4 regions of the Aequoribacter fuscus genome follow, and region 2 is predicted to be linked to each of the others. Evidence: predicted binding sites of a transcription regulator. Region 2 holds the regulator's gene; each other region holds the start of a gene.
What was found. Region 2 encodes sigma-54, which starts transcription at its own class of promoters, with help from an activator protein. Its sites were predicted from a motif close to TGGCACANNNNTTGCNNT; they were not measured.

Region 1 (5,898 bases), 340 kb from region 2:
GGCTATTTTACCTTGGATGACTTTGACAATTTACCGAGTTTATCATAAGTCTCACCGAAGCTATGATTATGTGGTGTTTTGAAAAGTTCCAGCGCGCTGCGTGTGGAAGCGAGCTTCCGATCGACGAGCAGCGCGTTGCGAAGGTGCAGGGACTTACACTCATTCATCTGAACTTTGAAGGCTTCGATCAGGCTGTCGTAGAGTGTCTGTTCGACTTTTTCATAAATCGCAGGTGAGTTTTCAGTCAAGTAGTTCAGTGTATCGCTCTTTCTCACTTGAATTTTTTCGAAAGCGTCGAGTTCATTGTTCTTCAGAAAGGTAAACTCTTGCTCGAGGATATCGCGCAGAGCTTGAGCTTTGTGCAAGGCCTCACTAATGGCCTTCTGGTCTGATTTAAGCGACGCCATAGCAATATTGCTTATCCACCGATCAGTTTCTCAAGCCCAGCCATACTTTCCGCTATTTTACGCGCGTCTAAAGGATAGTTGCCATTCTGAATAGCTTCTTTTATGGCCTCGACTTTGGCTCTATCGAACGACGCATTCTCAAGAATGTTGCTGACTTGTGGACTGAAGTCTACCTGATCATGTTTGACAACCGCTTGTTGCGGAGCATCACTCATGGTGCCCTGCGCCTGCGTGTCTTGTTTAAGAGGCTTATCTACCTTCTGCCCCATTGCTGCTTTAGAAAAGCTGCTCATTACATCTGAGATATTTGTCATAATCTCCACCTCGATTCATCACTGAAGTAATTATCGGCATCACTCCCTGAAACTTTAGCACACAGTAGACTTATTAGTTCAGCAGTTCAACCTTCCCGATATCGACAACCATGCCGAGAACAAGATTTCCCGAATCAATATTTTCTAATTCTATGACCTCTCCAATCTTGCCTCCTTCAGAGGCCCTCACTTGCGCTGTAATTGAGATCATGCCTCTTACTATTGATAGTGTCAGAATCTCGCCTTTTCGCACTGCCAATGTTGGCTTAGTATTCGATTTGCGGAGATACTCACCCGAAGTGAGGTCACGCGTAGTCTCTAGGTGCTTTACCTCAACGCCTTGAAGCAGGGCGTCTTTTGGTGCCTGCTCGGTTTGTATGGTAGGGGTGAAAAGTTCCGGAGAAAGCCTTTGCCCCCGTGTTATGGAGCCATTAGAGATTAAAACATAAGTTTCGGTTGCACTGCGATCATCGTCTTTTGCTGCACCTGAAAAGCCAATTTCCTCGTAATCCTCGACCATGACAACATTACTTGCCTTTACGGATCGTTTAAGGCTGCGGCCAATAACGTCCGCGATGTGAGTCACCATATCGCCTTTAAGTTTATGATTAATCGCTTGGCGCTCGACATCGCCTCGGGATAGCGTGTCGCCCTCAGACAGGTTTCGCAAATAGCGGAACCCGAACTCGCTATTGTGGATCTTAATTCGAGTAAAAATGCTCCAAGAGTTTTCCGGGCAGACCACTTTCGCGGTGACGCCATCGCTGAATGGAAAAGTAATTAAGTATTCCTCTTCACAGTCTATGATCTTCAGCCGGTTATCCCAGATGAGGGCCTCGATGTTGCTTGCTTTCGCCCCGGTAAGCTCTGCTGCAGTCCGAATCAACTGCTCTTCCAGTTCTTTTTTGAGGGTGACTTGATCCAGCTGGGTCGCCAGCAGATGAGGGCTTGCCAAGACCAGCAGCACTAGCGTCAATAGCCCCCTAATCCGATTAACACAGTCGTCTGCCATAGCGGTCTTCATTCCTTATGTGTCGCCTATGTTAAGGCGGCTGGGCTTTACTTAGCAAATTTTCTCAAGTGTTTAGAGGATCTGTGAATTGCGGCGCTAATGTGAGCGGCAAAAGAGAGGCCGCCAGCGGAAATAACTTGCCGCTTCGGCGAAATTTTACCGCTTTAAAGTCGCGATTATAACGATTAAGTAACTGTTTAATTGAGTTTTTTTGATTATGGCATGAACCGTGCTTCTAATGCGAGTGTGAAACTTTTAGGTCTGACAAAATGAACAGCATTTTTGGGGTGCATGAGCAAGCTTTAGTACTAAAGTCGCAGAGACTCCAAGTCTTGGCGAAGAATATCGCTAATGCCGATACCCCTGGGTTCAAGGCGCGAGATGTTGACTTTAAACAGGTTCTCGCAGCGCAGGCGGGTTTCGGCAGTCTCGTGACCACTCACAAACGGCATTTAAAAACGGCGTTGTCGAATCAAGATGGACTGGTCTACACCAATCCGTACAACGCGGGTTTAGATGGAAACACGGTCGAAATCTCTGCTGAGCAAGCCAAATACGGTGAGGCAGCTATCGAGTACAGGGCATCTCTCGAGTTTCTGCAAAGAAGAATCAGTGGCATTAAACGTGCCCTCAAAGGAGAGTAGAGATGGGTTTAACAGACATTTTTGACATCGCTGGAAGTGCACTTGCGGGCCAAACGACTAGGCTGCACGCCACGGCAAGTAACATGGCGAATGCGTCTAACGTGTCCTCAACCGCTGAAGATGCCTACAAGGCCAAGCGTGTTGTTTTCCGAACGGTGCTTGAAGATCAGATAATTGGCAATGTCAGGCGACCTGCGGGTTCTCTGTTGGTCGATGGCGTGAAAGATGATCCTTCCCCACATCGCAAGCTCTATGATCCAAGCAATCCACTGGCAGATGAAGATGGATATGTGTATCAGTCGAACGTGGAAGAGGTGGAAGAGGTCGTTGAAATGCTAGCGGCTGCAAGGAGCTATCAGAACAACGTAGAGGTCATCAACACAGCGAAGCAGCTGATGACCAGAACACTTGAAGTTTTAAAGGCCTGAAGGAGTAAATGAGCGATGACAGCGTTGACCCCTAATATTCTGACCACTGAGTCTTACATGGCGCAGCAACGCAATGCTGTGTACAACAATGGAGAAGACGATCTCGACAGGGATGCCTTTCTTCAGCTGTTCACAGCGCAACTTAAGAGCCAAAATCCTCTCGACCCAATGAAGAACGAGGCTTTTGTCGCGCAGCTGGCCCAGTTTTCGTCGGTCGAGGGCATCAAAGGGATGCAGGCATCGTTAGAAACCTTGGTGTCAAATTTGCGGACCGATTCGCTTCTCACGGGCTCTTCTCTTGTGGGGAAAAAAGTCGCTATCGATGGAGGTGTTGGATCGGGCGGCGGCGGTGGTGTCACAGAGACAATGGTTTCACTCCCGAATGATGCCGATTCACTGATACTCAGTGTCTACAGCGGGTCAGATGGCTCGCTCGTATATCGAGAAGAGATCGGTGCGCTCGACGCGGGCGAACATCGTTTCGGCTGGCCCGGTCTTGACGCCAATGGCAATCAAATGCCGAAGGGCGAATATCGATTTACGGCGAGCGCCATTATTGACGGAAAACTTGTTGCGACCCCCACATCGGTTTTGAATGAAGTGGCAAGTGTCACTTGGAATCCTTCAAATCAACAACTTGACCTTCAGTTGCGCGACGGTTCGTCCGTGTCGCTTGATGGCATACGAACAATTTCTAACTAAGAACTCATAGGGGTTATCTCATGTCTTTTTACACGTCATTAACAGGTTTGAATGCTGCAACCACCGAACTTTCGGTGACCTCCAACAATATCGCTAACTCCGCAACAGCGGGGTTTAAGCGATCATCTGCTAGCTTCGGCGACATTTTTGCGACCTCACCACTTCAAAGAGCATCGGCTGTAGTTGGACAAGGGGTTGCTTTGAAGGAGATTAGCCAAGAGTTTAGTCAAGGCTTCGTTCAATTTTCTTCAAACTCCCTAGACTTAGCGATCACAGGAGACGGCTTCTTCCCACTCCAGTCGTCTGACGGCAGTCGGGTATATACTCGTAATGGGAGTTTTATGCTCAATGAGCAGAATCAGATGGTCAACTCAGCTGGGCAGGCGCTGCTGTCTTTGCCCGTTGACTCCACCAATAAAGCAGATTTTAGCCAACCACCCTCTGCGCTGTCGATTCCTCGCCAGACAGTGTCCGAATTTCGCGCGACGACGGAGGTTGAACTCGGGCTAAATTTGCCGTCGAATGTCGAGCCGATAACCGCAAACTTTAATCCCAATAAGCCTGAGACTTATCACCGCACAACCTCACTTACCGTTTACGGCGCGTCGGGTTCACAGCATCTCGCGACAATTTATTATGTGAAGACTCAGAACGCCACGGCGGATACGCCCGAGAACAAATGGCAAACTCATGTTTATCTCGACGGCCAGCGCGTGGATTCGGAGCTCATTCAGGCAACAGATAGCGGCGGCGATCAGTTCTTTGTGAATAAGTATGGTGAGCTCAAGACCGCATCGGAGCTGGAGTTTTTGCAGAAAAATAGTACTAATAGCTCGGAGTACTTAGTGACTCAGGGGACCGTATATCGAAAGTACTCTTTCGATAAGCTCGATGAGGCAATTCAGTCCACTCCCGCGACGGTATCTATTTCATCTGCTAACGAGACGACCCGGCAGCAGCTATCCTTGGCAGGAGGGGAAAGCGGTTTCGATTTGTCAGCGGCGAGTCGGAGCGAGTTGCGAGATATGCTGAGCCTCAGCGTAGATGGTTCATCATACGTTTCTTTGGGCTTGGAGCATTTAGCTGGTACGGTAAATATGGGGGCAGTGTCAGGGCAGACTATTGCCACAGAACTTACAAGAATCGCCAATGAGCGTTTTGGAGACGGCAGAAAGTTTGATATGTCGGACTACTTTAATGCTGACGGTACATCCTCGAACACCACAATGCAGCTAACGCGCAACTACGGTCTTGATGACGAGAGCACAATCGAGCTTGATGTTGGCCAACTTTTACTAGATCAGCAGGCATTTGGTAACGTCGTGTTCGACACCACAGACCCGCAAGTGAGTTATGAGGAGCTGGTATTCGCTTTAAACGCTGGGCTAGACGCTGCTGGCGTCACTGATATAGAAATTGCTTACAACTTGGCTCGTAAGGGGCTGACTATTACTCAAACTGGTGAAGAAACGCTGCATGTAACATCGAGTACGGCAGAAAGCGCCTTTGGGATTCCGGTTATAGATTTAGAGTTGGATGGAACCACTGGGAAGGTTGCTGGCACTAAATTAGACGAGGTGCCGAGTGTGCCTCCGGCCGATAGGGATCTTGCCATCAAACTCTTGGGTAATGTAGTCCCTAAAGGCGATTTGATTTTGCCAGCACGTGATCAGCGCTATGGCATACAGATCACCTATTTTGATGGTAAATTCAACATCTCTTCTGGTACCACGGGTGACGCTTCTAGTATCGCGGTGCGCAATATCCTGACTGCTTCGGATGGAGTCACAAAAAGTGCTAATGAATTGGGTCTGCAGCTATTTGGGCTCGAGTATGACAGCGCGCTATCAGATGCCGAAAATACGATCAAAGTGGATCCCGAAACCTCTGCGATAGCTAACAGACCCGCTGTTCGGGGAACGGCCTCGACACCAGCGATCGTCATAGGGAATCAGATGGGCGTAGATCCCAATGCGCCCTTCTCTGTAACCGCTGACAATCGAAATCTTACTGTGATTGTCGACAATATATCGGCGCAGATTGAGCTCGACTTGGGTGATTACCAGATCGGTGACTTTACCGATATGGTCGAGGAAAAAATCAACCTAATGGCGGATAACGTCGGCCGTCAAGTGTCAGGTGTAAAAGTGGATTTTGACCTGGGCGTCATCCGATTTACTGGTGCCACGGCGACCGATGATTCGTTTCTTCAGGTTGCGGGGTCCGCTGACTTCGGTCTTGAAGACGTGGATTCGGCGTTCGGGCAGACTTCCACTTATATCGAGCTGGATCCAGATACACAGGGTGCATCGACGCCGCTTTACGTTTTTCAAGATCGAAATGGTACTTGGATCGAGACCACCGATAAGCAAGACTTTGATGAAAACGACA
Region 2 (5,898 bases):
TATCGTGGGCAATGGAGGTGAGTTTTGAGCTCATGTGCGGGCTTCCTATCTACTGCGGACTAGGATACCAGATTTAGCAAAACCTCACTGAGGAAATTATTGAGCGAGCAGCGGAATTATTCGCCTTCATCAAAGCGTTTGTTAATGAGTGTTTTGAGGGCTTCCCACGCCTCTGCTTCATCTTTCCCTTCGATGCAGACATGTAAAACGGTGCCTTTCGCAGCGGCGAGCATCATAACAGCCATGATGCTTTTGCCATCCACCAAGCTCTTGGGGTCTTTGCCTACTCGACAGGCCGAACCGAATTGTCCCGTACACGCAATGAACTTCGCTGCCGCTCGTGCGTGTAAGCCCAATTTGTTAATGATTTCAATTTGTGCTTCGATCATCGCTAGGCCTTATTCCTCGCGCGATAGTAATTCGCGGTGACGTACGTGAATATTCGACAGGCTGGCGCTGAAGTGTTGGAAGAGTTGCTGCGCCATGAACACCGAACGGTGTTGGCCGCCGGTGCATCCGATAGCCACCGTGACATAGCTCCGATTGCTCTCACTATACGACGGTAGCCAGCGCTCGACGAAGGAACGAATGTCATCGAATAAACGTTGTGTTGATTCCTGCTGGCTTAAAAAATCGACAACTCCTTGGTCGGTACCGTTAAGAAGTCGTAGTTCTTTAATCCAGTGCGGATTGGGCAGCATTCGGACGTCAAAGACCAAATCGGCGTCTGAGGGGATGCCTTTTTTAAACCCAAACGATTGGAACAGTATGGACAACTCGCCTTTTTTTGCCCCTAAAAGTCGTTGACGAATGGTGTCACGCAATTCGTAAATGGTCATTTCGCTGGTATCCACCACAATAGACGCAGCCTCGAGCACGGGTTCTAGCAGTTCACGCTCTTGCGCAATGGCGTCTGATAAGGTGGTGCGCTGATTGGTGAGCGGATGGCGGCGTCGGGTCTCGCTATAGCGCGTAATTAGTATAGGGTCGAGGGCATCTAAATATAAAATACTGCCCTGAGTGCGCTCGGGGATGGCGGCTAAAATGTTGCTAAGATCCCCCACATTCGTCCAGGCGTTGCGCGAGTCAATGCATACCGCGACACCTTTGAAGTGAGCAAAGTGATCGCTTTCGATTTCCTGTAGAAGCTGCTCCAACAGCCCTAAAGGCAAGTTATCTATACAGTAAAACCCCTCGTCTTCAAGCAGATGTAGGGCGGTACTTTTACCCGAGCCTGAGCGACCGCTAATAATCACTAAAGGGCAGTTGTTCACGTGTTTGCTTCCCACGTTTTCAGGGCTTTGAGCAGTGCCTCGGCCGTACGAGCCGCTCTAATATCACGGCAGAAATTGGGGTTTTGGAACAGCCCAGCCAGGGTTGCCAGCGTAGTCAAGTGCTCTTGTTCCTCATTCTCGGGGACTAACAAGGCGAAGACTAAGTCGACATTCTGATCATCGGGTGCATCGAACTCGATGCCTTGGCTTAGGGTGAAGAATACACCAATGATTTCAGGTGCACCCTCTAGGCGCGCATGAGGAATAGCGATGCCCTGTCCTAATCCGGTACTACCGAGTTTTTCGCGGGCGAGTAGGCGATTGAACGTTGATCGCGCGGTAATCTCGGGGTAATCGTGCTGAATTCGCTCAGCGATTTCTTCAAACAAGCGTTTTTTGCTGGACACCTCAAGATGGGTGTCCAGTCGATGAGTGGATAGTAAATGGGTGAGTATGCCAGACATTGGCTGATCAGTGCCCCCTGGCTTTCTGCTTGTGCTTGATGACTTGACGATCGAGCTTGTCGGCCAATAAATCGATAGCAGCATACATATCTTCCGCCTCAGAGGCGGCGAACAAATCAGCACCCGCTACGTGAATTGAGGCCTCGGCTTTTTGTGCCGCTTTTTCAACAATCAGGGTGACGTCGACCTTGGTGATGTGATCACTGTGGCGTTCTAGGCGCTCAAACTTATTGGCGACATAGTTGCGCAAAGCATCGGTAACGTCAACGTGATGTCCGCTTACAGTCAATTGCATAAACTACTCCTTATTCAAATAGCAAGAGGAACGAGTCCTCGATTTCATACTACCTCAAACAAGGCGTTTGCGCTCGTTTGACGGTGGGATGTGCAAAATATCTCTGTATTTGGCGACGGTTCTTCGAGCAACAGTGATGCCTTCTGATGCTAGCAATGTCACGATTTTTGAGTCGCTCAGGGGCTTTCTGGGACTTTCCTCGGAGACCAAGCGCTTTATGATTGCTTGGATCGCGGTCGAAGAATGCTCGCTGCCATCGTCGTTGCGTACGTGGCTAGAGAAAAAGTACTTCAGCTCGAACACGCCTCGCGGTGTGTGCATGTACTTGTTGGTGGTTGCGCGTGAAATTGTCGATTCGTGCATTTCTACCTGCTCTGCGATTTCGCTCAAGATGAGCGGGCGCATTGCAATTTCGCCTTCCTCTAGAAAGCCTCGCTGGTGTTCGACAATTTTCGTTGCCACTTTCATCAGAGTTTCATTGCGACTGAGCAGGCTCTTTAAAAACCAACGGGCTTCTTGCAAATTGTCGCGCAGGTAGTTGTTTTGGTCACTGTTGTCTGCGCGCTGAATCATGCTGGCATAGGTGTCATTAATACGCAGCTTTGGTGCAATATCGGGATTGAGCTCAACCACCCATCGGTCCTGCTTTTTACTCACGAATACGTCGGGTATTGCGTACTCAGTCGATGCCGAATGATAGGTGTGGCCAGGGTTGGGGTCGAGCGTTTGTATCAGACCGATCGCCGCTTTTAAGTCATCTTCTGTTAGGCGAGCTCGGCGCATGATTTGCTTGAAATCGCCGGCGCCGAACTGGGCCATGTAACGGGTCAGGAGTAGATTCGCGGTATCGCGATTCGGAGTGTCAGCGGGCAGTTGTCGAAGCTGTAATTGCAGGCATTCCTGGAGGTCTCTCGCAAAAACCCCGGTGGGCTCAAACTGCTGTAAACCGTGCAATACGGCAACGACCTCGTCGAAGTCGATATCACCTTCTTCGGCAACGACCTCGTAAATTTCTTCCAGGTCGGCCGTCAAGCGTCCGTTATCGTCCGTGTAGTCAATAATGGTGACCGCAATCATGCGATCAATGTCTGACCAGTGCGTTAAGTTTAATTGCCACAAGAGGTGTTCTTGCAGGGTCGTCTCAGCCGCACCTTGTTGGGCGTAATCGAACTCTAGGTCGTCGTCATTGGTCGCTGGTGGTGGGCTTGACGAAGAGGGCAGTAGATCATCCCATTGAGTGTCTACCGGGAGTTCATCGGGAATGGATTGATCCCAATCTTCCTTACCGCTGGGCGTTTCTGCAGCCGCGTCTTCAATGTTGTCCATTGGGCCTTCACGGCTTCGAGCATCAAGTATCTGTGCATCGTCGGCGAACTCTTCTTCGAGTTCTAGCAGTGGATTGGACTCTATTGCTTGTTGAATTTCGAGCTGTAAATCGAGGGTGGAGAGCTGTAATAACTTGATGGCCTGCTGCAGCTGCGGGGTCATGGTTAACTGTTGACCGAGTTTTAGCTGTAACGACTGCTTCATGCCAAAAATCCACTGAGGTAGAAGAGGAGTGTAGCCTTATGCGCACCTTAACGACAAGTGTTGGCGCGGTTTTTGCTGTGATTTATTGCTGGCTATAAAGTGAAGTGCTCGCCGAGATAGATATCGCGAACGCGTTGGTTGGATAAGATGGCGTCGGCACCACCTTCGGCGATGATGTGACCTTCACCAACGATGTACGCTGAACTGCAAAGATCTAGCGTTTCTCGCACGTTATGATCCGTGATGAGCACACCGATATTCCGCTCGGCTACACTGCGCACGACGTCTTTAATGTCGTTGACTGAAATCGGGTCGACACCCGCAAAAGGCTCGTCAAGCAGAATGAATTTTGGCTCCAGCGCTAAGGCCCTCGCGATTTCGACGCGCCGGCGTTCGCCGCCCGACAGCGCTTGCCCTAGGGTATCTTGTACGGCGTGTAAGCGGAATTCATCGATCAACTGGTCGCACAAAAATGCTTTGGCTTTATGGCCCAGTTCTTTGCGTGTTTCCAGTATTGCCAAAATATTGTCCCGCACGCTCAAGCGTCTGAACACCGATGCTTCTTGGGGTAAGTAGCCGAGGCCCACCTGCGCGCGCTGGTGTAGCGCGAGTTTGGTCAGGTCGTGATCATCGATGCTGATAGCGCCCGCATCGGCAGGTACAATGCCGACAATCATGTAAAAACAGGTTGTCTTGCCGGCCCCGTTCGGACCCAAAAGGCCTACGATTTCGCCGCTGTTCACTTGTAGCGACACGTCCTTGACGACGCTTCGTCCTTTATAGGCTTTGGCCAGATGTTGCGCTCTTAATAGGGCCATCAGGGTGTACTACCTGAGGGCGGAATGACAACTTCAACGCGGCTCTTGGGCTGGTTGGCATCTTGACCCGCTTGGACGCGCTTTTCGTCTATAAAATATTCGATAAGAGGCCCGCGAATAATGGATTCACCGCGCTGAATGCGAGCATCTTGTTCGAGAATGACCTTGCGCGCGACCTGTTCGTAGCGAATTGTCTGAGCCTTCGCGTCAATGGCAGGTTCCGCGCCAACCATTGGCTGCACAAACGTCGCGGGTGAGCCTGTCGCGATGATTTTGATTTCTTCCGGGTTCGCTTGATCAATTTCCAGAGAGCTAGCAGTAATTGTAATGGTGCCCTGCACGAGAACGACGTTGCCTAAGTAGCGTGTAATGCCCTCGAGCTCAGATCGTGTCGCTTCGTCGGCGCTGATACGAATCGGATCCTGTGCTGATTGCGCTAAAACCCATGGGCTGAGCACGATGAGAAGGAGACCCAGGATGTTACGGTTCGAGCGGAGCATAAACAGAAGTCACCTTGTGCGTGAAGTGGAAGGACTGTTGTTTTAGGTCAGCAGTCAGGCCCTCTGATTGGGTTGTGGCGCCATGGTGAGCCAGTGTAACAATTGCGTCGGTGGACGCAATGTCTTTTACTAAGTCGAGTCGAAGCCGATCGGTGGTCAGTTGAATGTCGTTCGAGTCGTGGTTTAGAACAACCTGGCCCTGCAATTCAACGGTTTGATTATCTTCAAAAACGGTGCCTCGCATGGCACTCGCTGACCAGCTCTCACTGAGCGTTAATGTTCTGGATATGCTAGCGTTGGTGAGTTCTCCTCGCGCGACCCCCGTGAAGTAGCGAATTTCCTCCGCTCCGACACTGTCTTTAGCCTGTCCGTTGGTATCAAAGCGCACGGTCTCGCTATTTTTGAGGTAGGTTTGCAGCATATCGCGTGGGAGTTCTGGCGGAGCATCACGCATGTCAATGTCGTCGTAGAATTGCCAAGCTATTGCGGCGGCAACGCAGAGAACAATGGTTTGTATGCGCTTGCGAGTCACTAGGCTTGTTGCTCTACAAGTTGGTCCCACAAGCCGACGGTTTTAAGCCAAATCTCGGCTAAATCACGCACGGCGCCAGCGCCGCCAGCTTTGGTGCTACACCAATCAGCGACGGCCTTTACATCGTCAGACCCGTCGGCCACGGTCGCGCCGAGACCTGCCGCGATAATTGCTTTACGGTCGGGTAAGTCATCCCCCATGTAAGCAACGTGCTCTATCGTTAAGTCAAGTTGTGCGCAGAGTTCACGCAGTGCAGAGAGCTTATCTTCGCGGCCTTGAATAATATGCTCAATGCCCAGTTCTTGCGCGCGCCGGGCGACGATACTGGAGGTGCGGCCGGTAATAATAGCAACGGTAATGCCCGCTTGTTGCAGGAGTTTAATGCCCAGGCCATCGCGGATGTTAAAGGTTTTGAGCTCTTCACCGTTGTTGCCGTAATACAAGCGGCCATCGCTTAGCACGCCATCAACGTCAAGCGCTAAGGC
Region 3 (5,898 bases), 350 kb from region 2:
GATAGGTATCAACCTTATTCGCTGCGACCATCTCTGGGGATACGCTTGGTGCCAGCAGCCCAGGCGTCAAGGGAACCAAAATCGCCCCGCCCTGAGTAAAACGAACAAGAAAACTAACGGTTCTACCCTGTATTTTCTTGAAGGTATCCGGCAGTTCAAATCTTCGCTGATTAAAAAAGAAAAACTGTCCTGACTTATCGACTTCTACGACAGTTCGGATTGTCTGATGGTTAAGCAGACCCAATTCCTTAGGCACCGGGTCCAGAAGCTTGAGGCTAGGTACACCATCTGAGAACAGCGGAGTTGGACGTATTGCATAGTTGACCATCTCTGGACCAAGCACGTTTGCAATCGCCTATGGATAGCGAACCCAGTCTCGCGAGCTGGTATCACTCTTGGTCTTTGATCCCGGGAAAATATAGTTTCGGAAATCCTGCTCAGACGGGAGTTGTAAATCCTTTCCTGATAGCAACCAGTTTGGATTGCCTCGCGGGAAGGCGTGCGGATTTAAATCGACGATCACATCACTGATCAACACAGGGTTGACATCTACCCCACGAAACTCGCGTGTAACAATAGAACTCAGCGTGTCGCCTTCCTGGACTTTGTAGATGCCATCCACCGCTACTGACCCCTTTTGGGCCGCCTTCATCACCCTGCCGATATCACCTACAAACGCACTGAGACGAGCTATATCACCCTCGCTTAGGGTTTCATTTTTTGGCTCTTGGGCCACCACCGCAATGGGCAGGCATAACCCTATCAACAGGAAACATTTTAGTATTGTATTCACAAATCACCTTTCCATGTCATAACAGACTCGCTTCTTCATAGCAGCGTAGCAAAAATATCTCCAGCAACACCCTTATCTTTTAACAACGTTTTACTAGCGGGGGGAGAGAGTAGCTCAGCAACTGCCACACCACTTTTAACGCTTTTGACTCTCGCAAGATATAAAGATTCAAAATTTATGCTATTGAGCTGACCGTCAATCAGTAACTCACGCTGTCCAACCAAAAGCCAATCGCCTTCGTTAACGCCATCTTCACGCCCACCTTGAACTTGAAACTCGTCCTGGCCATAATTTTTAACGTGAAAAACTCTCGGAAGGCACTGACTTGCATCTAGTGCACGATCGATTTCAGCAAGTGTCCTTCGCAACTTAGAAGTGAGATTTGTATCGACTGCGACCTCGCCAGACTCATAAGACACGGTTGGTGTCGACGCGAGGTAGACCTGCTGCCTCACCAAGTCAGTCGACCTGATCACATCCGCGAAAACGATCTCGATGGTATACTCGTATTTCGGAGGGGTGGGACGCAACTGCTGGTTAAATAGTTCGCTGAGCCCCCCTGAGAAAGATCGGCGTGCCCCTTGATACATTCGCGAACCCCAGGAGTTCGGGCTGATAGCCACTGAAACACTGACTCTGTAATCGGCGCTGTGTCCCGAGGGAGCTCTTAACAATACTTTTTGATACTGCGAAGCAGAGACGTCTATTAACTCACTCTCAGACGCCCTCACCACGCGCATGCCCCGCTCAATCAAGGCCGCTTGCATGCTGCTTGCGACCAGTTCTTCAACAGGAGCAATCACGTGCCTGAGGCTTGCTCCCTCAGTTCTAATGCCTGGTGAATTAATCGACAAACTCACGCTTCTGGGGAGCGGCGCCGAGTTCGCCATCGACCAGACGCCACAAACATCTTCAATCCCAACCGAACCCCAAGACTGATCTGCCCCAGCCCGCATCTCGTCTATGAAAGTTTGAATCTGAATCCCGTTAACCGATTGTTTAGCGCGGTAAAGAGTCGACTGATGTAAAGCACCTTTCTCATCGATATAGGACAAACCTTTGACGACAGCACCTTTCTCAAATGCGACCTCCATCAACTTTGCTTTAAAACCCTCCAGCAAAGCCTTCGCTTCCATCTCTGCCGCTATTGACTCGGAACTCCTGGCATCAAAACTGAGACCTACCAAAAGTGCAGAGACGACTGGAAGCAAAGTGTGCCTTAAATGCATAGCGACTTTACTCGGTGGGTCTAAAAGCAACTTGGTTCAAGTAAAGCAGACGCAAATCATTTACCAAAGCTTTGTCCAAAGCCATTGTTACTTCATACGTTTCGGTACCAACCGGCTCAATACGAACGACCGTGGCACCGTAGATAACACCTTCAACTCGGCTACGAAATGTATCACTCTTCACTGCCATTTGAGATACCGTGACGGTTGAATCGAGGTATTGGCCGTAAACCTGCTCGGTCAGCGACCGATAAGCATCAAGTTTGGCAGCTCTGATGGCAAGCAATCGTCTCTGGGCAGCCATGTCCGAATCCTGAATGTCAATTACGGCATAACCCGTTGCCATCAAGGTGTCTCGCTTCTCTACGATCGGCCGAAGAACAGAATCAAACCCGTTTGGTGAGGTGGTCGTGCAGCCACTGACCAACGCCAAAACACATACCAAAGCGCTTAACTTTCTCATACCACCCATTTGACGCTCCTTATGTAAAAAACTTTACCATCTCTGGTTAAGTATCGTACCTAACTCATAAATCTTTATCAAAAATACTTTGACTAATGCTCGCAAGTGGCACGTATTTTGCTGATACTAGCTTTGAAAATAGACTATTTCATTGGCCTCGCAAAAGAAAGATAGAAGAGACCATAACTAACTGAATTTTGGAGAGTTATTTTGATAGGAATACTGTCAGAATTTCGACAGTCAATCTCGTCAGCGCAAGTGAGTAGTATCGCGATGCCACTCGTGGTTCTATTAATCATTGCATTGTTGATATTGCCGCTACCCACTCTCCTTTTAGATGTCCTTTTTACTGTCAACATCATTGTGGGGTTAATGCTGTTGATGATTGCAATGAATACTAAGCATCCGCTTGAATTCTCTGCGTTTCCCTCAGTCTTGTTAATAGCCACCCTGCTTCGGCTTGGTGTCAATGTCGCATCGACCCGGATCGTTCTCGTCAACGGACACAACGGCACCGATGCCGCCGGATTAGTCATCGAGTCTTTTGGGGAATTTGTTATTGCGGGAAATTATGTGGTCGGTTTCATCATCTTTATGATTTTGATGATCATCAATTTTATCGTGGTCACGAAAGGAGCGGGAAGAGTTTCAGAGGTAACAGCGAGGTTCACTCTGGACGCAATGCCCGGAAAGCAGATGGCTATTGATGCTGACCTCAATGCGGGCATGATTAATCAGGAAGAAGCCAAGAAGCGGCGAGAAGATCTCAGCCAGGAAGCTGATTTTTTTGGTTCAATGGATGGCGCATCGAAGTTTGTTCGCGGAGATGCGGTTGCCGGACTGTTAATACTCGCGATTAATATCATCGGTGGCCTCTTGGTTGGGACAACCCAGCACGATCTGAGCTTGTCAGACGCTGGGCGTATTTATGTGTTACTGACCATCGGAGACGGTCTGGTTGCTCAGATACCCACGCTTCTGTTGTCTTTCGCGACAGCAATATTGGTGACGCGAGTAACGACCGAACAGTCGACCGCAGAGCAAGCCGGCAGCCAAATGGCCAATGAAAATGCTCTTTTCCTTGCTGCAGCCATCATTCTTATTCTTGGGCTGATTCCCGGGATGCCACATGGTATTTTCTTACCATTAGCGGCAATTACTGCTGGTATTGGTTACTACGTTCGTCTGCAGACCCAGCAACAAGATCAAAACAAAAAAGATGTGCAGGCGCAGGTAACCGATGACCTAGAAGCAAAATCGTCTGAACTTTCTTGGGATGATCTGGATCAAGTAGATGTCGTTGGCATCGATATCGGGTACGGCTTAGTTCCGCTTGCGAATACCCAATCGGGGGGGCAATTACTCACTCGGATTAAAGGGGTTCGGAAAAAGTTGTCCGCTGAATTGGGATTCTTAGTTCAACCCATTAGGATCCGAGATAACTTGGATCTCAGACCGGACTCCTATCAGATCATTTTAAATGGGGTTGCTCGAGGAATAGGCGACTTGCGAGTAGGGCGTCTTTTGGCCATTAACTCCGACGGTAATGTGAACACCCTGAAGGGTGAGAACACAGTGGAACCCGCTTTTGGTCTGCCCGCGGTCTGGATAGAAGCCTCTCAAGGCGACCTTGCCCGGGGAATGGGCTTCACTGTCGTAGATGGACCCACGACTATCGCAACACATCTCAGCGTGATACTGAAGGAAAACGCCCACGAGCTTCTTGGGCAAGATGAGACCCAACAACTTCTCGATAAAGTAGCGATCAATTACCCGAAACTCGTGTCTAATTTAATCCCTCACACGGTGCCGCTGTCTACGGTCACCCAAATTCTTCAAAACTTGCTCGCAGAGGGAATACCGGTAAAAGATATGCGATCCATTATCGAGGCACTAACCGTCTCGAAATCGGGAGCCACTGACGCCGATACCCTTACCAGTGAGGTGAGGCCAAAGCTAGGTAGAATGATCGTTCAGCCACTCCTCGATTCAACGGGCACGCTGACAGTAGTGACATTCGCCGGTGACTTAGAGAACATACTCGAAAACAGTTTCCGCCAAAGTAATGGCAACCAGGTGGTTTTGGAGCCTAGTCTAGCCAACTCAGTATTAGACGCGCTGGCAGAGAACGCCACGCAAATACAAGAAAAAGGAGCCACACCCGTTCTGGTGGTTTCACCGCAACTGCGCCAATGGTTAGCGCGCTTTGTTCGGACTCGAGTACGTGACCTACACGTGATATCCTACACAGAAATTCCTGAAGATCAGAAAATTAAAGTGTTTGGTAGTATTGGTGGACTGAATGCTATCGAGGGCAAAAGGGAATAATCCATGGAAATAAAGATTATCGAGTGTGCGATGAGCAACGCTGCCCTGGAAGAGGTGAAGCGACAGTATGGTGCCGACGGTCTTATCGTGAGTAGCATCGCAACAGCGACCAAAAATCTCATTATTTTGGCTGTCGAGAACGTCTCGATGCGCGAACCCCAAAAAACTCAGGAAACTCAGGAAACTCAGGAAACTCAGGAAACTCAGGAAACTCAGGAAACTCAGGAAACTGTGACCACTAAAGTGGATGGCGAACACATCACTACGAATTCAACTCTCACAGACGCCGCGGACGTGCTGCGAGCAGATCACATCGCAGTCAAGCCCGATTTTGAAAGCACAGCAAAGGACAGCTTCAGACAGATATTAGATGAGCTTTCCAGCATTAAATTTGCAGAATCAGAAGTAAGCAATACCGAATCAGAGGGTCTTAAAGAAACAGGCGAGGCTCAAAATGGCCTGCAACCGGCCGAGGAAAACAAGGTAACCGGTGTTAAGTCAGAGAGATCAGATGGCCATTCTCGCGACAATTATAGCGTTGATGAAACGATTTATGCCGCCGCGCTGAATCATACTGAGGTCGAGGTAAAGACGATTATTGATACCAGCGGTGCAGAAAAAGATCGCGATGAACAGTTTGCCCTGTTTAAGGCTTCTATGAGCGTAACCGCACTAGAGTTAACCGCCTTACTGCAGAGTACTGCCGACGAGATACTCAAAGAAACGCAGCCCAAGAGGGATAAAAATGTCCTCGAGTTTAAAGCAAATGTCTGAACACATTGGGTCTAATATTAAGTATATTATGAGAGCTCCCGTTTAAAATGGGCGAGGATTTTTTATGAAAGTGATAGGGGTATCAAGCGGCAAAGGCGGCGTTGGTAAAACTACTGTAGCAGTCAATCTAGCTACCGAACTCGCCAACAGGGGTCTAGGTGTCATGTTGCTTGATGGCGATTTGGGGCTGAGTAACGCCCAAATCCTGCTAGGTACCAGAGTAACGCATACTTACGCGCATGTCTTGGCAGGCGAAAAAAGCATAGAGGAAATCATTGTGTCAACCGCAAGTGGCGTAAAGCTTGTGCCCG
Region 4 (5,898 bases), 290 kb from region 2:
TCGCGCGATGGGCGGACGCCCAGAAGTGCGCGAGGGCGTTATAACCGACAATCGCAATATCATCATTGACGTCCACGATTTTATGATCGCAGATCCAAAAGCGACCGAAACAGCCATTAATCAAATTACTGGCGTGGTATGTAACGGCCTATTCGCTCATCGAGGTGCCGACTTGTTGCTTTTAAGCGGACAGACAGGCGTACGAAGCCTTAGAGCCTAAACATGGATCCAATTACCGCCTTTGTTACGCTCGCGCTAGTGATGGACCCTTTGGGCAACGTTCCCTTGTTTCTATCAGTATTGAAGGACGTACCACAAGAACGTCGCTTTAAAGTCATTCTGCGTGAACTCGTTATTGCATTGGCGGTGATGCTGCTGTTCCTGTTCGCCGGCGAAAAGGTGCTTAACCTGCTCGGCTTACAACAAGAGGCCATCGCAATTGCTGGTGCGATTATTCTATTTTTAATTGCGATACGCATGATCTTTCCCTCGCCTCACGGCATCATGGGCGAAACCCCAGAGGGTGAGCCGTTCATTGTACCTCTCGCAATCCCCGCCATTGCAGGCCCATCAGTACTTGCGATCGCCATGCTGCTGGTCAGCAACGACCCCGCTCGCATGGTTGAGTGGACGATCGCCCTGATCTGCGCGTGGCTCGCGACTTCGGTCGTGCTGCTAGCCTCACCCTTATTACTGCGAGCACTGGGCAATCGCGGCCTGATCGCCAGCGAACGCCTGATGGGGATGGTCTTGGTGATTATTGCCGTACAGATGTTTTTTGACGGTGTGGGCAAGTTTTTACATTTGAACTAGATTGACCCCAGCGAGCCGGCGCCATTAAAACGCCAAGCTGAAGGTAACGGGCCCATCGTTGACAAGAGCAACCTGCATGTCGGCGCCGAATCGCCCCGTCTGCACGTCCAAACCAGAACCCAGCATACAGCCAACAAAATAGTCGAACATTACATTGGCTTCAGAGGGCGGCATAGCACTGGAAAAGCTGGGACGAAGACCTTTACGAGTGTCGGCAGCGAGCGTGAATTGCGACACCAGCAACAGGCTTCCACTGACATCGCGCACCGACCTATTCATGCGCCCCTCGCCATCGGCAAAAACGCGATAGGCGAGCAGTCGTTCTGCCGCGCGCTCGCACAGCTGTCTGGTATCGTCTTTTTCTAAACCGACAAAAACTAAGAGTCCTTGCTCGATGGCGGCAACTCGGTCACCGCCAACATCTACCGATGCACTTTTCACTCGCTGCAAAAGTAATTGCATAGAATCACCGAGTCACTTGCCTTGCCCACCCCCGCCGCGAAGCAGGGGCTCGTCGCTTTAGGCTGCGCGCGAAGCGCGCTTGCGCTCGTGCTCAACCAGCAGCTTTTTGCGCAACCGAATAGCACTCGGAGTGACCTCAACCAGCTCGTCATCTTCGATAAACTCGAGCGCTTGCTCTAAGGTGTGACGAATCGGTGGCGTCAGCAGCAGGTTTTCATCGGTACCGGCAGCACGGATATTCGTCAGCTGCTTTGCTTTCGTTGGGTTAACGGTTAGATCGTTAGAACGACTGTGCAAACCGATGATCTGGCCCTCATACACCTCAATGTTCGGATCGATAAATAAGCGACCGCGGTCCTGCAGGGTGAATAAAGAGTAGGCTAAGGTTTTACCTTTCACCATGGATATCAGAACACCATTAACACGCCTAGCGATTTCTGTATGTTTAACAGGTGCATAGTGATCAAAGATGTGCGTCATAATCCCACCACCCGACGTGAGCGTCAGGAAGAGCGAGCGAAAACCGATCAAACCGCGTGCGGGCACCATAAACTCTAAGCGCACTCGACCATTGCCGTCTGGCACCATATTCTCGAGCTCGGCTCGACGATTGCCCAACTCTTCCATGATGGCGCCCTGATGCTGGTCTTCACAATCAATGACCAACTGCTCGTAAGGCTCTTGCATCACACCGTCGATTTCTTTGCGGATAACTTCCGGACGCGAAACACCCAACTCAAAGCCTTCGCGACGCATCGACTCAATCAACACAGACAAGTGCAATTCACCTCGGCCGGACACAATAAATTTATCAGGCGAATCGCCCTGCACGACACGCAGCGCCACATTATGTATCAATTCACGCTCCAGGCGCTCTTTAATGTTTCGCGACGTCACGTACTTGCCGTCTTTACCCGCAAAGGGCGAGTCATTTACCTGAAACGTCATGCTCACCGTTGGCTCATCGACCGACAGCGCAGGCAGAGCTTCGATGTGCGCTTGGTCGCACAAGGTATCTGAAATATTCAAGCCATCGATCCCCGTGATACAAACGATGTCACCGGCCTCAGCTTGGTCAACTTCGACACGCTCTAAACCGTGAAAGCCCATTACCTGAAGGATTTTTGCGTTGCGCTTGTTGCCTTCTCGATCGACCACAGCCACCGGGGTATTGGGCTTTAATTTGCCGCGAGTGATGCGACCCACGCCGATAACACCCACGTAGCTCGAGTAGTCCAGCGCTGAAATTTGCATCTGCAGAGGGGAGGTAGCATCAACTTCGGGCTCGGGCACACGCTTGATAATTTCGTTGAACAAGGGCGTCATGTCGTCGGCCATCTCATTGGGATCTAAACCCGCAATCCCCTGAATCGCCGAGGTGTAAACGATCGGAAAATCCAATTGTGTCTCGTTAGCACCCAGACGATCGAACAAATCAAACACCTGATCAATGACCCAGTCTGGTCGAGCACCGGGGCGATCAATTTTGTTCACCACAACAATGGGGTTTAATCCACGTTCGAAGGCTTTAGAGGTCACAAAGCGCGTTTGTGGCATTGGTCCATCGACAGCATCGACCAATAACAATACCGAATCGACCATCGACAATACACGCTCTACCTCGCCACCGAAGTCAGCGTGTCCCGGCGTATCCACGATATTGATACGATAATCGGACCAACGAATCGCCGTGTTTTTCGCCAAAATGGTGATACCGCGCTCACGTTCTTGGTCGTTACTGTCCATAACACGCTCAGCGCCATCTGAACGGCGATCAAGCGTGCCCGATTGCTGTAACAAACAATCCACTAAGGTTGTTTTACCATGGTCAACGTGCGCGATGATCGCGATATTGCGGAGCTGTCTAGTCAAGGGGGTTTACCTCAGTAGGATGGGCTAGGCCAAAAATGGCGCGCAGTATACAGCAGGCCGAGAATGCAAGCTACGGCAGTATTACCGTTACATATCCACATCCCCAGCCCAAAAGATCTGCCTCCCGCTACGCTACTCACCCTCAGAAAGCCTGTCGCGGCCACTAGTGCACCATATTGGCACTTACGCGCACCAATATGGCGCAAAAACCTCGTTTAGATCCATCCGATTTAGCTTCAAACCCACAAAAACAGTGCGAAATCGCCGAAATCGGTGCACAATCAACATGGCACACATATTGCTTTTAGGTTGTTAGCGATTTTGGACCAAGGACCACCATTAGGGGACGCCTGAGGTTCACACAACCGCAAACAGGCAAAAGCCCGCAATCAACGGAGGAATTACAATGTCAGAGCATACTCTGGATCTTATCAAAAGCAGCGAAGCACGCTGGGTGGACTTACGCTTTACCGACACCAAGGGTAAAGAACAACACGTAACCATTCCTGCGTCGGAAGTAGACGAAGACTTTTTCGAAGAAGGCAAAATGTTCGATGGCTCATCGATCGCCGGCTGGAAAGGCATCAACGAATCAGACATGATCTTAATGCCCGATGACGCGGCGTCTGTGTTAGACCCGTTCACCGACGATGCGACCGTTATCGTTCGCTGCAACATCATCGAACCTACCACGATGCAGGGTTACGATCGCGACCCTCGCTCGATTGCACAACGCGCAGAAGACTACCTGAAAACAACGGGTATCGGTGACACCGCATTCTTCGGCCCAGAGCCAGAATTCTTCGTGTTTGACGACATCAAATGGCACGCTGACATCAGCGGTGCAGGCTATACCATCAACTCCGAAGAAGCTGCGTGGGCATCAAACCTGCACTACGATGGCGGCAACACAGGCCACCGTCCTGGCGTGAAAGGCGGTTACTTCCCCGTACCACCAGTCGATTCGCTGCATGAGTTACGCGCAGCCATGTGTATCGCCATGGAAGAAATGGGCCTACCCATTGAAGTACATCACCACGAAGTGGGCACCGCGGGTCAGTGTGAGATCGGCGTCAAGTTCAACACCCTGGTGAAAAAAGCTGACGAAGTTCAAATTCTAAAGTACTGCGTACTCAACGTAGCGCACGGCTTTGGCAAAACAGCGACCTTTATGCCCAAACCACTGGTTGGCGACAACGGCTCAGGCATGCACGTTCACCAGTCTATCAGCAAAGACGGCGTTAACATGTTCGCTGGCGACGGCTACGCAGGACTGTCTGACACTGCGCTGTACTACATCGGCGGTATCATCAAGCACGCTCGTGCCCTGAACGCCTTTACGAACGCGTCTACCAACAGCTACAAGCGTTTGGTACCAGGCTTCGAAGCTCCTGTTATGTTGGCTTACTCAGCCCGTAACCGCTCCGCGTCAATCCGTATTCCTTACGAGCCAAGCCCCAAAGGCAAGCGCGTAGAGGTGCGATTCCCTGACCCAACAGCTAACCCATACTTGGCTTTCGCAGCGATGCTGATGGCAGGTATTGATGGCATCAAGAACAAGATCCACCCTGGCGACGCCGCTGACAAAGATCTTTACGATCTGCCAGCAGAAGAAGCCTTGGCGATTCCAACCGTATGTTCTTCGCTGCAACAAGCGCTTGAGTCACTGGACGCAGACCGCGCATTCTTAACCGAAGGTGGCGTATTCTCTGACGACATGATCGATGCTTACATCGACCTGAAAATGGAAGAAGTCACCCGCTTGAACATGACGACTCACCCCGTTGAGTTCGACATGTACTACTCTTGCTAAGCGACACCACTCAAGCACAAAGCCCGCCACTGGCGGGCTTTTTTATTGCTGACACAAACGATTCGCTCTGCTAGTCTGGATATCCTTAGGAAACACTCGGTTTTTAAATGCGAATTGCTCTGTTGTTTTTGATGCTAACGCTCTCTAGCTTCGCACAGGGGCAGACCCGAATTTACAAAGTGGTGGATGCAAATGGCAACATTACATTCACCGATAAGCCGCCCATAAGCACCCAAGAAAAGTCGAGCGCCGTAGAACTCAATCAGATCAATATCAGTGCACCGCCACCGGAGCGTGCGCGCAACACCAGCATCGACAACAGCAAGCCTGAAGCCAATATCGACTACGACATCACCATCACCAGCCCGCCAGACAGCACGACCATTCCCATGGGACCGGGCAACTTCTCACTCAGCGCCTCGGTTAGCCCTGCGCTGGAATATGGCGATAAATTGCAACTTATCCTCAACGGTGAGCCTTACGGCAGGCCTCAAAGCACCAGTACTTGGGGCCTAACAAATGTGCTTCGTGGCGCTCACGACCTGTCGATTCAGGCGGTGAGCGACTCAGGTAAAGTACTCTCGCAATCACGCCCTGTTCGCGTCTATGTACTGAGACCCTCCAAACTCTATCGCAACTAGCGCACCAAATTGGTGCAATTAAGTTTAGGCTGTGCTCAAATAGGGCGCAGCGCTCGACAAAATACCCGTTACACTCGCGATTTTTGTCCCAAATGGCGTTGTTTTGGCTCTCGATCAGCACCAAAAGTTGGCGTCATTCTTGCTAGATGTTAGCGAATAATTCGCGTTTTCTGGCAGATCATGGTCTGCCGATAAAATGGAAGGCACTCATGGCCCCAATAGATACAATCGATAGCTTAAGCACCGGTGTAATAACACTGGATAGCGAGTTGTGTATTTGTGCCATGAACTCCGCTA

Region 1: the regulator sigma-54 is predicted to act here: its motif matches at 1,952-1,969, upstream of flgB (flagellar basal body rod protein FlgB).
Region 3: the regulator sigma-54 is predicted to act here: its motif matches at 2,592-2,609, upstream of flhA (flagellar biosynthesis protein FlhA).
Region 4: the regulator sigma-54 is predicted to act here: its motif matches at 3,435-3,452, upstream of glnA (glutamate--ammonia ligase).

What each region holds. Positions count from the first base shown of each region.
Region 1 is NZ_CP036423.1:2,765,545-2,771,442, reverse strand. Features, by position in the region: gene flgN (flagellar export chaperone FlgN) at 3-407, opposite strand; gene flgM (flagellar biosynthesis anti-sigma factor FlgM) at 419-721, opposite strand; gene flgA (flagellar basal body P-ring formation chaperone FlgA) at 795-1,688, opposite strand; gene flgB (flagellar basal body rod protein FlgB) at 2,003-2,377, shown strand; gene flgC (flagellar basal body rod protein FlgC) at 2,380-2,805, shown strand; gene EYZ66_RS12610 (flagellar hook assembly protein FlgD) at 2,821-3,507, shown strand; gene EYZ66_RS12605 (flagellar hook-basal body complex protein) at 3,528-5,898, shown strand, end outside.
Region 2 is NZ_CP036423.1:2,422,800-2,428,697, reverse strand. Features, by position in the region: gene mgtE (magnesium transporter) at 1-34, opposite strand, end outside; gene EYZ66_RS10910 (HPr family phosphocarrier protein) at 117-389, opposite strand; gene rapZ (RNase adapter RapZ) at 399-1,274, opposite strand; gene EYZ66_RS10900 (PTS sugar transporter subunit IIA) at 1,271-1,738, opposite strand; gene hpf (ribosome hibernation-promoting factor, HPF/YfiA family) at 1,746-2,033, opposite strand; gene EYZ66_RS10890 (RNA polymerase factor sigma-54) at 2,088-3,563, opposite strand; gene lptB (LPS export ABC transporter ATP-binding protein) at 3,656-4,381, opposite strand; gene lptA (lipopolysaccharide transport periplasmic protein LptA) at 4,381-4,881, opposite strand; gene lptC (LPS export ABC transporter periplasmic protein LptC) at 4,862-5,413, opposite strand; gene EYZ66_RS10870 (KdsC family phosphatase) at 5,413-5,898, opposite strand, start outside.
Region 3 is NZ_CP036423.1:2,772,485-2,778,382, forward strand. Features, by position in the region: gene EYZ66_RS12645 (hypothetical protein) at 1-343, opposite strand, end outside; gene EYZ66_RS12650 (type IV pilus assembly protein FimV) at 356-793, opposite strand; gene EYZ66_RS12655 (hypothetical protein) at 829-1,929, opposite strand; gene EYZ66_RS12660 (LPP20 family lipoprotein) at 2,030-2,494, opposite strand; gene flhA (flagellar biosynthesis protein FlhA) at 2,696-4,813, shown strand; gene EYZ66_RS12670 (hypothetical protein) at 4,817-5,587, shown strand; gene EYZ66_RS12675 (MinD/ParA family ATP-binding protein) at 5,652-5,898, shown strand, end outside.
Region 4 is NZ_CP036423.1:2,714,708-2,720,605, forward strand. Features, by position in the region: gene rpiA (ribose-5-phosphate isomerase RpiA) at 1-220, shown strand, start outside; gene EYZ66_RS12350 (YhgN family NAAT transporter) at 223-813, shown strand; gene dtd (D-aminoacyl-tRNA deacylase) at 838-1,275, opposite strand; gene typA (translational GTPase TypA) at 1,333-3,147, opposite strand; gene glnA (glutamate--ammonia ligase) at 3,554-4,960, shown strand; gene EYZ66_RS12370 (DUF4124 domain-containing protein) at 5,068-5,601, shown strand; gene glnL (nitrogen regulation protein NR(II)) at 5,811-5,898, shown strand, end outside.